DNA from 4 places in the Cohnella cellulosilytica genome. Region 1 is predicted to be linked to each of the others. Evidence: riboswitches for the same ligand, from Rfam matches in the RefSeq annotation. Region 1 holds a riboswitch; each other region holds the start of a gene.
What was found. Region 1 has a riboswitch for cyclic di-AMP ahead of ACFFT4_RS18700 (hypothetical protein). Riboswitches for the same ligand answer to the same signal wherever they lie in the genome.

Region 1 (3,588 bases):
CAACCGCCAGCAGCGTCACGATCGGGAAATAACGGCCGACGTACATGACAAGTCCCGTGGAAATGTTCCAAAACGGCGTATTATCGTCCAGTCCTTCGAATCCCGAGCCGTTGTTGCTGGCGGACGACGTATATTCGTACAGCGCCTGGGTCAATCCGTGAAAGCCCGGATTGGACAGCGTGCCGGGATAAGCGATTAGGGCGACGGCCGTCGGGACCAGTATAAGAAACGGCGGAACGAGCAGCGTCAGCGCGATCAGCTTCATCTCCTTGCCCTCCAGCTTCTTGCCGAGAAACTCGGGCGTTCGCCCGACCATCAATCCCGACAGGAAAACGCCGATCATCGCGTACATCAGCACGTTCATGAAGCCCGCTCCGACACCGCCGAATACCGTATTGAGCATCATATTGGCGATCGTCGCCAGCCCGCCGATCGGCGTCAGCGAATCGTGCATCGCGTTGACGGCGCCCGTCTCCGATGCGGTCGTGACGACGGAATACAGCGCGGACTGCGCGATGCCGAAGCGCGTTTCCTTGCCCTCCATGCTGCCCTGCCCCTGCTGAAGACCGAGTGCGTTCAGCGCCGGATTGCCCGCGTGCTCGGCGGCGAGCGAGATGCCCAGCATCGCGATGAACAGTATCGCCATCGAGGCGAATAATACGCGGCCCTGCTTAGCATTGCCGACCATCCGGCCGTAAGCGAACGGCAGCGACGTGGGGAGCAGCAGCATCAGGACGATCTGCAGCAGATTGCTGATCGCGCCCGGGTTTTCGAACGGATGCGCGGAATTGACGCCCATGAAGCCTCCGCCGTTATTGCCCAGCTCCTTGATCGACAAGAAGGAGGCCATCGGACCGCGGGCGATCGCCTGCTCTCCTCCCTGCAGCGTCTGCGCGGCCGCGGCCGGCTCCAACGTCTGCGGCACCCCCAACGCGACGAAGATCACGGCCGCCGCGATAGAGATCGGGAGCAGAACCCTCGTAACGGAACGGATCAAGTCGACATGGAAGCTGCCGATCGGCCTGCCGGACAACGCCCGCATAAAAGCCATGACGACGGCAAGTCCGGTCCCCGACGCGGTAAACATCATAAATACGATTCCGATCATCTGCGACAAATACGACAGACCGCTCTCGCCGCCGTAATGCTGCAGATTCGTGTTGGTCATAAAGCTGACCGCCGTATGGAAGGCCAGCGTCGGCTCCATGCTGCCGATGCCGCCCGGATTCAATGGCAAGCCGCTCTGCGTGCGGAAAACAACGTAAACCAGCAAGATCATCGCACCGTTGACGATTAGCGCGGAAGCGGCGTATTTTTTCCAGGTCTGTGACTCCTGCCTGACGCCCCCGACGCGGTAAAGCAGCTTCTCCGCCGGACCGAACCATCTGTCCAGCCCGGTCGGCTCCGCGCCGAACGCCTTGACCAGATACAGGCCGGCCGGGCGGGCCAGCAATCCCGCGAGCAGCAGCGTCGTGACAATGGATACCCATTCGCTCATCGTAAATAGCTCCTTTTTATTAGCTCCGTCATTTTTTCGCGCTTTCTTCCCCGACGACGCGCCCCGCCCACGAGAGAAGTCCAAGCATTGCTATCGTTAACGCCGCCGTCAGCGCCGCCATTCCGATGTCCATTTATACCGTTCCCCCCGTTATCCGATATGGTTTTCATGCGGGATCAAAAAAGAAACGTCGCTGCCGTTCGTATGAATCACGTAATCGGCGCCGATCTCCCTGTAAATCGCTCGGAAGTTGCTCCCCTGCGTAATGACGTAAATCGGTCTTCCCGTCCATGAACGGAACAGCCGGATGAGCCGGCAGCATGCAGGAAGGCCGTCCTCGAACAAATAAACCCTGCCGATCGGCAGCTCCGGTATGCGCGAGCGCGGGAGCGCCGCGTCGACCGCCTCGCTCAAACAAGGCACTCCCGATCTCGCCAGTCTCGCCCTCTGCCCTTCGTTGACGGCTGCGGCCGCAAAGGGCAAGCGTTCCCGAATCAACGACTCGATAAATTGTTCCCCGGCGTCATTTCCCGGGTATACTACAATCCAATCCTCGCGGGATGTCATACCCTCTCCTCCACCTTGTTCGCGGGCAACAAAAAAAGAGCTGCGAAAAAGAGGTCCCTTTCGTCAGCTCCTCAGCACGGAAAAACAAACCGTGTCCGGCCGTGACAATCGTTGCCTCTCTTCAGACGCTTACGAGGTTAGCTGACGGATTCGGGCGTAAGAGTCGCCCTACGCCGGAACATCCGGCGATTCACCCCATGAGGCCTGCGTTCCGGCCTCCGTTGGTTCCCCCGCTCCCAAAACTGCATAGGATTCAGCGAACGTACTAAAAATGAAACTTGGCTTGCAGCTGCGGATTTCGGACGGTGAGAGTCGTCCCGCCTCCTCCTGCTGCTCATCGACGGCAGGGGGCCGATCGTGACGCCCGCCTGCTCTCACACAAGCGGTCGTCACGCCGTCCGTTCCTCCGTTCGCTCTGAATCATACTCTCGCCGCGATGCGCTGTAAATCGTTTTTATGCGATTTTTACACCTGCAAACGGTTTATTTGATCTCTTTTTTACAGTAACCTAGAGGAGAACGGAGGGGGAGAAAATGTGCGGTCCGCAATCGTTATGGACGTCCGTCCGGATCTATGTCTTCATCGCCGCGTTGATTGCGGCGATGACTTATTTCCTGCATCGGTTCGGGCTCGTCTTCGATCTGGACAATATCGTGCTGCTGTATTTGCTGCCGGTGCTGCTCAGTTCGGTGCGCTGGGGACTGAGGCCCGCTTATTATGCGGCGGTGTTGGGCGTATTGTCGTTCGATCTTTTTTTTATCCCGCCCGTCCTCAGCTTCTCCGTGGCCGACTTGCGATACTTGATCTCTTTCGGCGTCTTCCTGCTCGTGGCCGGATTGACGGCCGGTCTGGCCGTCAAGCTGAAGCAGCAGGTCCATCTTGCCGAGCAGCGGGAGGCTCACACCGCGATACTCTATGCGCTCAGCAAGCAATTGGGCGCCGTGTCGACGATCGACGACTTGTCCGCCACGATTGCCAGACAGATTTCCGCAAGCATGGGCATCGAAGCTTCGATTCGCCTGGACGACGAGGCGGCGGCCTCGGACGGTCCCCTGAGTTATGACGTTCTCCTGCGGAGCGAAGACCGCGGCTACGGGCTCATCCAATTTAGACGGCGCAGCGACGAGGATGGGGAATTTACGATAGAGCGGCGCCGATTGATGGACGCCGTAGGCGGGCTTGCCGCCGGCGCCGTCGCCCGTATAAAGCTGGCCGAAGAAGCGAAAATCGCCCATCTGACCGCGGAATCGGAGCGGCTCCGCGCCGCCGTGCTGGATTCCGTGTCCCATGAGCTGAGAACTCCTTTGGCGGCCATTATCGGCGCGGCCACCGGTCTGATCGAGAGCGAGCAGCTGCTCAGCTCCGCGGATCGGACGGAGCTGCTGTATACGATTCGCGACGGAGCGCTGCGCATGAACAGACTGGTCGTCAACCTGCTGCACATGGTCCGGCTGGAAAGCGGAATGCTGCGGCTGAACAAAACTTGGTGCGACATCGAGGATCTGCTGGGGATTGCGCTGTCG
Region 2 (3,588 bases), on a different contig from region 1:
GAGCAGCATGCCGGCAGCGAGCTCCGAACGGCGTCCGGCATGGTAGCTCGCGGCGTGCATCCCCGTATAGTGCATGCCGGCGATCGCGCCGCCCATCACAAGCGCGCTGCCGAGCTTTTTCCATACCTCGCCTCTTCCGCTCTCCTTGCGAAAATAAAAAGCGAGCCACAGCGCCGCTACCGACGCAACGACCGCAATGATGACGGACAAAACGACCAGAAGCGGATCGTAAATAATATCGACCAGCATGGCGGCCATGCCGATATAGTGCATCGTCACGATGCCGGATGCCAGCAGCAGCCCTCCCCCGAGCAGGTTGCCCGTCGTCGGCTGTCTCCGTCCGACGATCGACAGAGCGATGTACGAGCCGATCATGGCGGCCAGAACGGAGAAGAGAACCAACGTCAGATCGTATGCGACGGGAACATCCGGCTTGAACGCCAGCATCCCGACAAAATGCATCGACCAAATGCCCAGACCCATCTCGGCCGCGCCGAACACGAGCCATAAGGAGCGGTTAAGACCGGACGATTCGCTGACGCGCCCCGCAAAGTCCAATACCATATAAGAAGCGACGACCGCTACGACGTAGGAAAATACGACGAGAGCGGCGTCATGGGAACCGTGGATATGCTGCATGCATCTACCTGCCTTCGTCTGGAAATCATGAATGCGGAACGGATCGCGACAGGGCTCGCCGGATGGCGATAAGTCCTTCGCTTTCCGTATATTTCTAATCGGTAAACCTGGACGCGAATTGAAGACCGACCGAACAAATCAATAGGCATAATAACCCAATTTATCCGGTTAGGCAATACGAAAAAGCGCCGACATGTGAAAGATCGCTGACATGTGATGGATCGCCGACGGTGCACTATCTCGGACGATAGCAGGTTTCATAGAACATCGGAGGCCAAACGGAGGGGTTTTAGCGAGGCGATAGCAGGTTTCTTAGAACATCGGGTGCCAAATGAGAGGTTTTTGCGGGACGATAGCAGGTTTCTTAGAACATCGGAGGCCAAATGAGAGGTTTTTGCGAGACGATAGCAGGTTTCTTAGAACATCGGAGGCCAAATGGAGGGGGGTTAGCGGGGCGTTAGCAGGTTTCTTAGAACATCGGGCGCCAAATGAGAGGTTTTTACGGGACGATAGCAGGTTTCTTAGAACATCGGGTGCCAAACGGAAGGATTTTGCGGGGCGATAGCAGGTTTCTTAGAACATCGGGCGCCAAATGAGAGGTTTTTACGGGGCGATAGCAGGCTTTTTAGAACATCGGAGGCCAAACGGAGGGGTTTTAGCGGGGCGATAGCAGGTTTCATAGAACATCGGGCACCAAATGGAGGGGGGTTAGCGGGACGATAGCAGGTTTCTTAGAACATCGGAGGTCAAACGGAGGGGGGTTAGCGAGACGATAGCAGGTTTCTTCGAGTATTGGCTTTCCAATATAATGGAGAATCTCGAGGCTTCTCCGATTAAAAGAAAAAGACCATCCCCGCCGTCATCTTTCGATGACGAAGGCGATGGTCCCTGGGCTGATCGATCGGTCAGCCGATATGAAAGCGATAGCCGACCCATTCATGATAGCGATACGGCACGAATTGAACTTTGTATTCCGACCCGGAGCGCTCGAAGTGCTCTTTGACGACTTTGTCGACGATGACCTCTCCGTCCGTCATGTTGGCGTATTCGACCGCGCTCGTTATCGCTTCGCCGTAATACAGGCTGTTTGCCGGAAGCGACAGACCCGTATGGAAGCCGTACACCTGCCCCATGCTGATGCCGACCCCGCCGCGAAAACGAAACGGAATGCCTTCCTCCGCGAGCGAAGGATTGATGACATTGTCGATCGCCTGGACGATCTGCATGCCGCACAGACAGCTCCGGCCAACCGCGTCCTCTTCTTCCGTCGGGAAGATGGCCGTGTACGACTGATGGCTCGCTTCGATCAGCTTGCCTCCCCAGCCCGAGACGATCTGCGCGATCACGGTCACGAATCGCATGATGCCAATCTGCGCCCGGTTCAGATCTCGTTCGCGATGCTCCTCCCTGCCGTCAGCCTCGACGGTCAAGTGAAGGACGGCATACCGCTCTTCGGACGGAACGTACGCCTCCGGCTCCGCTTTGCGCTGCACGAGCCGCTTCGTCTGCTCCATCAGGCTTTCGTACGTCGTTCTGACGAATTCCGCTTGCTGCATCGTTAACACCTCCGTTCGGGTCTTTACGAGAACGCAAAAAGACCCTGAATAAGGGTCCGAAGTGAAAAATAATATCGAATTCTCAGACCCATCTCTGCCGACGAGGTTAGCTGACGGACTCGGGTAGATGGCACCCTACGTTCTCGCGAACGATTCGCCCCTGAAAGATCGGTTCCCCCGCTTTCCGCCGCAAAAGGACGGAAATTAAGCGTATACTTATACTACGCCGATCGGTCCCGGTTGTCAAACCGTTGCCAATAGATCGACCCATCCGCCGGATGCGCCTCTGCTCTCGTCACGCCGCGATTCATCGCAAATATTTTCAGCGTCTCCACAAAAAATCATTCCCGCTCCTCAAAAAGCGACCGGTCACGATCTCAGCATGTCCCGATATTTCAGATATTGCCCTTCGTACAGCGAGGAATAAAGCTTGTGGCGCTTCGCATCCGGTGTATATACGAGCTTCCCGTATCCCGTCCCTCCGGCCGCCGCTTCTTCATAGGAAGCGTATAGGCCGCAACCGACTCCCGCGGTGATCGCGGCCCCCGCCAGCGCGGCCTCCGGAATGTCCGGCACCTCGAGCGCGATGCCGGACACGTCCGCCTTGAGCTGGAGCCAGTGCCGATTGCGCGTGCCCCCGCCGACGACGCGCATCAGCCGGATCCGGCCGCCGGATACCGATTCCGCGCAGCGGCGGATCGCTTCCATCTGATAGGCGTTCCCCTCCAGCACCGCGCGTAGCAAGTCTCCTTTGCCGTGGCGGGCCGTCAAGCTGATAAACGCCGCCTTCGCCTGAGAATCGGGCAGAGGAGCCCCGCTCCCCGCCAAATAAGGCAGGAAAACGATGCCGCTCGGCCCCGCCGGCACGCCGTCAAGCCATCCCAAAACCTCTTCATAGCCGACTTGCTCTACGCCGATCAGCTCTCGCAGCCATTCCACGGAACCGCCCGAATAGGAGTGGCCCCCCATCCAGTAGAGCCGGTTGGAGACCGGATGCAGCCCAAAAGAAAGACCGCAGGCATAATCGGCTTCCGTAAGCGTCCTGACCGGAAAAACGCCGACCATCGTCTCCGCCGTCCCCATCGAATTGTACACGTCCCCGGCATGCACCGCGCCGACCGCCAGCGAAGCGCACACATGGTCGTGCCCCGCCTGAAACACGGTCGTCCCGGCATTCAAGCCCAACGCGCGCGCCACGCTTCCCGTCACTCTGCCGGTCGGCTCCCCCGAAGGAATTGCCGGAGGGAACAGGCTTTCCTCCATGTCGAAATGCCGAAGCAGCGCGGCGTCCCACTGTTTGTCCATGATGCGAAAAGCGTACGTTCTGGCTGCCAGCGTATATTCCTCCGCCATCTTCCCCGTCAGCCGAAAAGCGATGTACGAGGACACCGAG
Region 3 (3,588 bases), on a different contig from region 1:
TTGCCCATAATTTGCGGCGAAATGAATTTGCCTTCGACCAATTGAACGATCGTCCAGATGACGATCATCTTGAGCAGCATGATCGGGGAGGTCATCATGGCGACGATCAGCGCGGGGGTGATGGCGATCGCCGGCCCAAGATACGGCACGATGCTCGTACAGGCGGCGATGACCGCGAGCACGAGAGAGTAGTCCAGTCCGATGATCAGGTAGCCGATATAGAGAAGCACACCGATGCAGGCGCTCACGATAATTTGCCCGCGAATGTACGAGCTGACCTGGTGGTTCATCTCGAGCATGACTCCGAAGGAACGGTTTCTCAGCCGCGATGGCACGAAGCCGAGCACGAACGGGGCCAGCTTTTTCCGGTCCTTGAGCAGATAGAACAGAATGAACGGCACCGTAATGATCGCGAGCACCGTCTCCGTTATTTTGCCGACCAGGCTGCCGATTCCCGACCAGGCGTTGCTCAGAATCGCCGAAGCCCGCTCCGAGAAGTCGTCGACGACCTTCGCCGTGTCGATGCCAAGCATGTTCTGCAATTGGTTGAAATATTCGTTGCCGATCAGCTCTTCGAATTTCAGCTGCGCGTCCTGACTGTAGGTCGGGAATTGCACGATCAGGCTGGAGATTTGCTGGCTGAGCAGCGGCACGACTTTCATAACGATCAGCGTAAGCACCGTGAGAATGACCAGATAGAGGCCGACGATGGAGTAGACGCGCTTGATCTTGAGCCGCTCCAAGTAATCGACGATCGGGTTAAGCAGATAATAGACGACTCCGGTCAGCATGAACGGGAGAAAGACGGTTTCGAGGACGACGATAAACGGATGGAAGACGTACGAGATTTTGTCCAATACGAGAATGTTGAGCCCGATCAGCAAAATGACGACCAGGAACAGGACGAATTTGCGGTCGATCAGCCCTTTGAGACCGTCCGATAGTTTGCGAGCGCTCTGCATGAGTGTTCCCCCTTCTTTCTTCCATTGTAACCGACGCGAATCCCGTCGGACAAATCGGTCCGAACCGGGCTTTTCCGACGGTTGACAGGGCGGGAGGAATTCATTTATAGTTAGATTATGCTTAGTTTCCGGAAACTTCCGGAAAGCGGGGGAACCATTCAATTGGGGCGAATCGTTCATGCGAACGTAGGGAACCATCTATCCCGAGCCCGTCAGCTAACCTCGTTTGCACTGGATGGGTCGGATTGTCTATGCGCAGATAAACTGCTCATTCTTTTGACCCGTTGAGGGTCTTTTTGCGTCTTTATGGACCCTAGTTCGCCGGCAGGGATGGTCTGCCGCGCGCGGGGTCTATTTTTTATCTATGGAAGGAAGGGGGCCGGCGGGGGGCTTGGAACGGATTCGTTCTCGAATTCGACTGAATATACGCGGAGGAGGAAGGCCGAATGGCGCAACCAAAGTATATCACCGATATCGGAAAAATCTCTCACATCCCCGAGGAACAACGTGAGAAGCTGAAGCGGATTACCGATAAGTTCGTGTTTCGGGTAAATGAGTATTATTTGAATCTGATCGATTGGAACGATCCGCACGATCCGATCCGCAAGCTGGTCATTCCCAACGAAGGAGAGCTGGCGGAATACGGGCGCTGGGACGCCTCCGACGAGGATACGAACTACGTCGTCAAAGGCTGCCAGCACAAATATTCGTCGACCGCGCTGCTGATCGTCTCGGAGGTGTGCGGGGCCTACTGCCGCTACTGCTTCCGCAAACGGCTGTTCCGCAACGACGTCAAGGAAGCGACCTCGGACATCGAGCCGGGCCTGCAGTACATCGCCAATCATCCGGAGATCAGCAACGTGCTGCTGACCGGCGGCGACAGCCTTATTTTGGCGACCCCTAAACTGCGCGCGATTTTGCATAGATTGCGCGAGATCGACCATGTGAAGATTATTCGGCTCGGCTCGAAGATCCCCGTCTTTAATCCGATGCGGATTTACGAGGACGAAGAGCTGCTGGAGACGATCCGCGAATTTTCCGACGCCAACAAGCGAATCTACGTAATGGCGCATATCAACCATCCGCGCGAAATTACGCCGGAAGCGGTGCGGGGATTCCAGGCGCTGCACGACGCCGGGGCGATCGTCGTCAACCAGACGCCGGTGCTGCGGGGCATCAACGACGATCCGGAGGTGCTTGGCGAGCTGCTCGACCGTCTGAGCTGGGCGGGCGTAACGCCCTACTATTTCTTCGTGAATCGCCCGGTTGCAGGCAACGGCGACTTCGTGCTGCCGCTGGCCAGAGTGTACGAGATCGTCGAGCAGGCGAAAGCGCGCACGTCCGGGCTCGGCAAGCGCGTCCGCCTGTCGATGAGCCATACGTCCGGCAAAATCGAAATCCTGGCAATCGAGGATGGCAAAGCCTATCTCAAGTACCATCAATCCCGCGACGGAAATTACGGCAAGTTCATGACGCTGGACTGTCCCGACGACGCGGCCTGGTTCGACGATCTTCCGGGAAGCGAGCGCTACTGGAAGAAGCCGGCGAAGCGGACGAAGGACGTCGTGTCCGTGAACGAGCTGCCGGACGTTCCGCGCAAGCGGGAGAGAAGGGCGGAAGTGCCGAGCTGACGTTCCCGAGCGGCCGGCAAAGCCGAAGCCGAAGCGTCTATTTTGCGGCGGACGCCCCGGCCGAAAAAATCGCGTATTCCCAGCCCCGACCCCTTGAAGGACCGACCCGCGCCCGCCGGAGATTAACCTCTCCGGAAGCGCCGGAGTCGGTCCTTTCGCGTATTCCGCTCGGTTGCAACCGAATGCGACAAAGGTCCCGCGGTTTCCCGACGAGCGTTTGACAAGCTTTTCGTCCGCGTGCGGGTACAATCTATTCATTCCAACGGATGGGGGAATGAATAGGGATGGCATGGGGGAGAAAAACGGTCGTATTCCTGCTGGCGATCGGGCTTGCGGCGCAGAGCAGCGCGGAGGCGGGCGCCCTTCGCTCCGGGCAATGGAGCGGCAAGCCGGCGGGCTCTCAAGCTTTTCCCGAAGCGTATACAGAGATCGCGGGCGTGCTGGGCTTTCGCGGCGGGGGGGAGCGAAGCGCCCCGTCTTACGGCACCGCGGAGCTGCGGACGTATCGCCCGAAGATCGTCTGGGAGAAAAAGACGAAGAGCAGCTCATGGGGAGGAGGCGCCGGGTGGACGGGACAGCCGGCCATCGTCAGATGGTCGCCGGAGGTGCTGCGCGCGATGAACGTCAAGGAGAAGTTTCGCGCCAAGCCGGATTTTACGGAAGTGATCTACGCCTCGCTGGACGGCTGCGTCTATTTCCTGGAGCTGGAGACGGGGGAAGAGACGAGAAGCCCGATCAAGGTCGGCAATCCGATTAAAGGCAGCGTGTCCGTCGACGCGCGGGGATATCCGCTGCTCTACGTCGGCGAGGGCATTCCCGAGAACGGAACGATCGGCTTTAATTTGTACAGCCTGATCGATCAGAAGAGACTGCTGCGCGTGAACGGCATCGACTCGTTCGCCTATCGCGGGTGGGGAGCGTTCGACGGTTCCGCGCTGTTCAACCGGCTCGACGATACGCTTACCGTGGGCGGGGAGAACGGATTGTTCTACCGC
Region 4 (3,588 bases), on a different contig from region 1:
CGAATTCGAAGAGGCCTGGCTGGACGAAGGCTTTACGTCCTATACCGAAGACAAGCTCATGTCCAGCATCTACGGAGTTCTGCCCAATCTTCCGATCGAAGCGAGCTACATGACCCATCCCGAGCCGCTGAATCTCTCTTCCTGGAAATTCAGCTCCTCGGACGGTTACGCCGAGAACGTCTATATGCGGGGCAAGCTTGTGCTCTCCGCGCTCGAGCAGCAGGTCGGGGACAAAACGATGAGCAAAATCATGCGGACTTATTTTCAGAAGCATAAGTTTAAGCACCCTTCCTTCTCGGACTTCCAGAAAGTCGTGGAGACGGTGACCAAGGAAAAATGGTCCGACTTCTTCCGGGCCTACGTGCAGGGCGGCGAAATGGCGGACTTCTCCGTGGAGTCGATTCAATCGCGGAAGACGGATAGCGGCTACGAAACCGTCGTCCTGCTCGGACGCAACGGCGGCAGCCCCGAGCCCGTATCGGTCTGGCTGCAATTCCGGGACGGCCAATCGCTGCGCAAACAGTGGGACGGCGCCCAGCCCCGCGTCCAGCTCAAGCTGGAATCGGACTCCCCGCTGCTGTACGCGGCGATCGATCCCGGCAACCGCATCGTGCTCGACAATCGCCGATACAACAATTATCTGAAAGCGGAGGTCCCGCCCGAGCAGCGCACCCGGTATGCGACCGGCATTGCGCGATTCCTCGAGGAATTGATCGGATCTTTGGCCTGGTAAGGGAGGCAAGAACATGCGCGAACGATTAAAAATGGGATGGGACATGACCGTGAGGCATAAATATGTATTGGTTCTCCTGTTCCTGTACCGATTGCTGTGGGGATTTTTCCTGTACCGGTTCGTCGATTCGGTCGTTACGCCCGTGCTCGCGCGTTATCCGGACGAACATCCGAATTCCGACGCCCCCCGCCTGTTCCTGATCGAGGCCCAGTTTCGCCTGATGAAGACCGACCTCATCGACGATGTGCTCTGGCTTCTCGGCGGGCTGCTCCTTCTGCGGATGGTGCTGACCCCCCTCATTCACGCCGGCCTGTTCTACTCCTTCCGCCATTCCGCCGAGGAGGAAGGAACGCGGGTATTATCCGGGGTGAGGCGGGCATGGAAACCGGTCGCCCTGCTCTATTGGATGGAGAACGCGCTTATCCTGCTTCCCGCCGTATGGCTGCTGCCGCTGGCCGCGGATCGCTTCTACTCGGAGCCCTCCTTGGCGAATTGGCTGCTGGACCTGCTTCCTTATGCAGGCTCATGGCTGCTGTACGGATTCGCCGTTCATCTGGCCTGCCTGTTCATGCAGTTCGGAGCGGCCGCGCGGGAAGGCATCGTCAAAAGTCTGGGAGCGGCGTTCCGCCAAGCGCTCCCCCTGCTCGGCATCACGATCGTCTTGCTCGGCATCGGTCTGGCGGTGTCCGCCGCAGCCTGGGCAGTCTCCTTGCTCTGGTCGGGTTTTCTTGCCGTGGCGCTGCATCAAGCTTTTCACTTCGTGCGCTCCCTGCTGAAGCTGTGGACGTCCGCATCCCAGCATCAAGTATGGAGCGACGCGAAATTGTAGGCTTATCCGTCCCGACAAATCGACAATATTCTTCCCGGGACATTCCCCGGTTGCGCCTTTTAAAAGGCCGCAACCGGGGTTTGGCGTTATTATCGGCGGGATAAATCCGGGACGAAAGGAGGAGTTTTCGCACCAAATGGGCGTCCCTAGATTAAGGAATTCTAATATAGAAGATGCAGGAAATTCGTCATAATCTCCGAATATTTAAACCTAAAGAAATCATAAAATGCCGAGTTCCCGGGAAACGGGGAACGGGGGAACCATCTTTTCGGGTGAGTTGGCTTGCTTCACAGGAGCCATAGGGGAACCTTCTACCGAACCCTTAAGCTAACCTCGTAGGCATTGGAAGGAGTCGCCGGTTTTGCGTAAAGTTTCAGTCTTCTTGTTTGGCCTTGCTTTGCTCTTGGCTTTCCAGGTCGGCAGCGTGTTCGCGGATTCCAAGCTCGACAAGACGATCGAGCCGCTGATCGGAACGGATTACAAGTACGGAGGAACGACACCGAAAGGATTCGACTGCTCCGGCTTTACCGGGTACGTATTCGATCAGCTCGGCATCGACCTGCCCCGCACTTCGCGCGATCTGTACGGCTGGGAGAAGAGCAAGAAGATTTCCGACGACGAGCTGCGCGCGGGAGATCTCGTATTCTTCAATACGAGCGGCAGCGGCGTTTCTCATGTCGGAATCTACATCGGCAAGAACAAGTTCGCCCACGCCGCTTCCAAGGGCGTGACGATCACCTCGCTCGACGAAAGCTACTATGCCAAGCGCTATCTTGGAGCCCGCCGTTTCCTCAGCGACGAGACCTACGAGAAGATCGCAACGGACATCGAGTAAGAGGAAGCCGCTAAGAAATAGTCTTGTATCCACCCAGGAACAAATAGAACGAAGGCCCGCCTATAGCGGGTCTTCGTTCTATTTGTATTAATGTTCCTAAACGCCTTGATGTACATTCGTATAAAAATGATGAATTTGCCCTTCCATCGCTATACGATCGCGAAACTTCATTTTTTCGCTTCCAGACTCGTCACTTCCTCGGGAGTCAGCTCCGTCGCTTCAACGATCGTGTCCATGTCGACGCCCAGCTTCAGCAAATTGCGTGCGACCTTGAGCTGACCTTTTTTTACGCCCTCCTTTACCCCTTCCTTCTTGCCTTCCTCCCTGCCTTTTTTCAGCGCTTCAGGGATAAACGTTTTGATCATGCGGCTTACCTCCTCTTCCGTTTGCTTATATTCGCCGTAATGTCGGTATAGGTAGTTTAGAATGCTGCCCAGCACCTGCAAGATCCGATCCATGTCTCCGGTCGGCAGCAATCGCTGCCGGTGCAGGTCCCGGATGACGGCCAGAGTCTCCTCAATCTTCGTCTTCAAGCGCGCGAACTCCCGCGCGAATAACCGACGCTTCTCGTCGTCCGGACGCGTGCTGGCGGCAATGAGCCGCATGTTCTTGCGCGAGCCGAACACCTGCAGCGGCAGCAGAGCGAACAGACGCCGCTCCTGCAGGTCCCGGGGCGACAGCGTCCAGTAACGCAGCACCGGTACCGTGTAGACCGTCTCCGTTCCATCCGGCAGCCGCATTCGGAAGGCGAGCTCTTCGCCGATCGCTTCGTTTTCCTCCAGGAAAATGACGATTTGCCTGGGAAAGGCGAGCAGCGGCAGGCCGTTGTCTTCGCTCCCCGCGGCCAGCTCCAGCGCCTTCTCGAAGCCGTAGCGAAACATGCGTATCACCATTGACTGATCGTTAAGCGTCTGAAACTCGACATGATAATGAAACAGGCCGCGGCGCGTATCCAGCGTCAGGAACAGATCGCCGACGATCCGTTCGTACGAGTCCATGATAAACTCGGCATTGCCGTAATGGATCGATTTTACGTCCTCCGTCGCAAACTGCTCTTCGAACAAACCGTTGATCAGTTGCACCATCAGCCGCTTCGATAACCGGAACAGCACGCGCATCATTTGATCGAGCTTCAGCTTTTCCTTCTTCCGCCGATCCGATACCTTCATTATACACCACATCCTCCCTTCG

Region 2: linked by a shared signal. The riboswitch ahead of ACFFT4_RS26965 (hypothetical protein) and the one ahead of ACFFT4_RS18700 (hypothetical protein) in region 1 are both predicted to bind cyclic di-AMP.
Region 3: linked by a shared signal. The riboswitch ahead of ACFFT4_RS08465 (KamA family radical SAM protein) and the one ahead of ACFFT4_RS18700 (hypothetical protein) in region 1 are both predicted to bind cyclic di-AMP.
Region 4: linked by a shared signal. The riboswitch ahead of ACFFT4_RS32020 (C40 family peptidase) and the one ahead of ACFFT4_RS18700 (hypothetical protein) in region 1 are both predicted to bind cyclic di-AMP.

The regions. Positions count from the first base shown of each region.
Region 1 covers NZ_JBHMDN010000025.1:15,291-18,878, reverse strand. The annotation lists gene kdpA (potassium-transporting ATPase subunit KdpA) at 1-1,498, opposite strand, end outside; gene ACFFT4_RS18700 (hypothetical protein) at 1,649-2,065, opposite strand; cyclic di-AMP (ydaO/yuaA leader) riboswitch at 2,176-2,334, opposite strand; gene ACFFT4_RS18695 (sensor histidine kinase) at 2,599-3,588, shown strand, end outside.
Region 2 covers NZ_JBHMDN010000047.1:20,175-23,762, forward strand. The annotation lists gene ACFFT4_RS26960 (response regulator) at 1-639, opposite strand, end outside; gene ACFFT4_RS26965 (hypothetical protein) at 1,545-2,195, opposite strand; cyclic di-AMP (ydaO/yuaA leader) riboswitch at 2,276-2,416, opposite strand; gene ACFFT4_RS26970 (FGGY-family carbohydrate kinase) at 2,565-3,588, opposite strand, start outside.
Region 3 covers NZ_JBHMDN010000012.1:15,639-19,226, reverse strand. The annotation lists gene ACFFT4_RS08470 (AI-2E family transporter) at 1-962, opposite strand, end outside; cyclic di-AMP (ydaO/yuaA leader) riboswitch at 1,071-1,209, shown strand; gene ACFFT4_RS08465 (KamA family radical SAM protein) at 1,409-2,593, shown strand; gene ACFFT4_RS08460 (outer membrane protein assembly factor BamB family protein) at 2,878-3,588, shown strand, end outside.
Region 4 covers NZ_JBHMDN010000073.1:162,313-165,900, reverse strand. The annotation lists gene ACFFT4_RS32030 (M1 family metallopeptidase) at 1-733, shown strand, start outside; gene ACFFT4_RS32025 (hypothetical protein) at 747-1,562, shown strand; cyclic di-AMP (ydaO/yuaA leader) riboswitch at 1,780-1,919, shown strand; gene ACFFT4_RS32020 (C40 family peptidase) at 1,924-2,397, shown strand; gene ACFFT4_RS32015 (Rpn/YhgA-type helix-turn-helix domain-containing protein) at 2,565-3,566, opposite strand.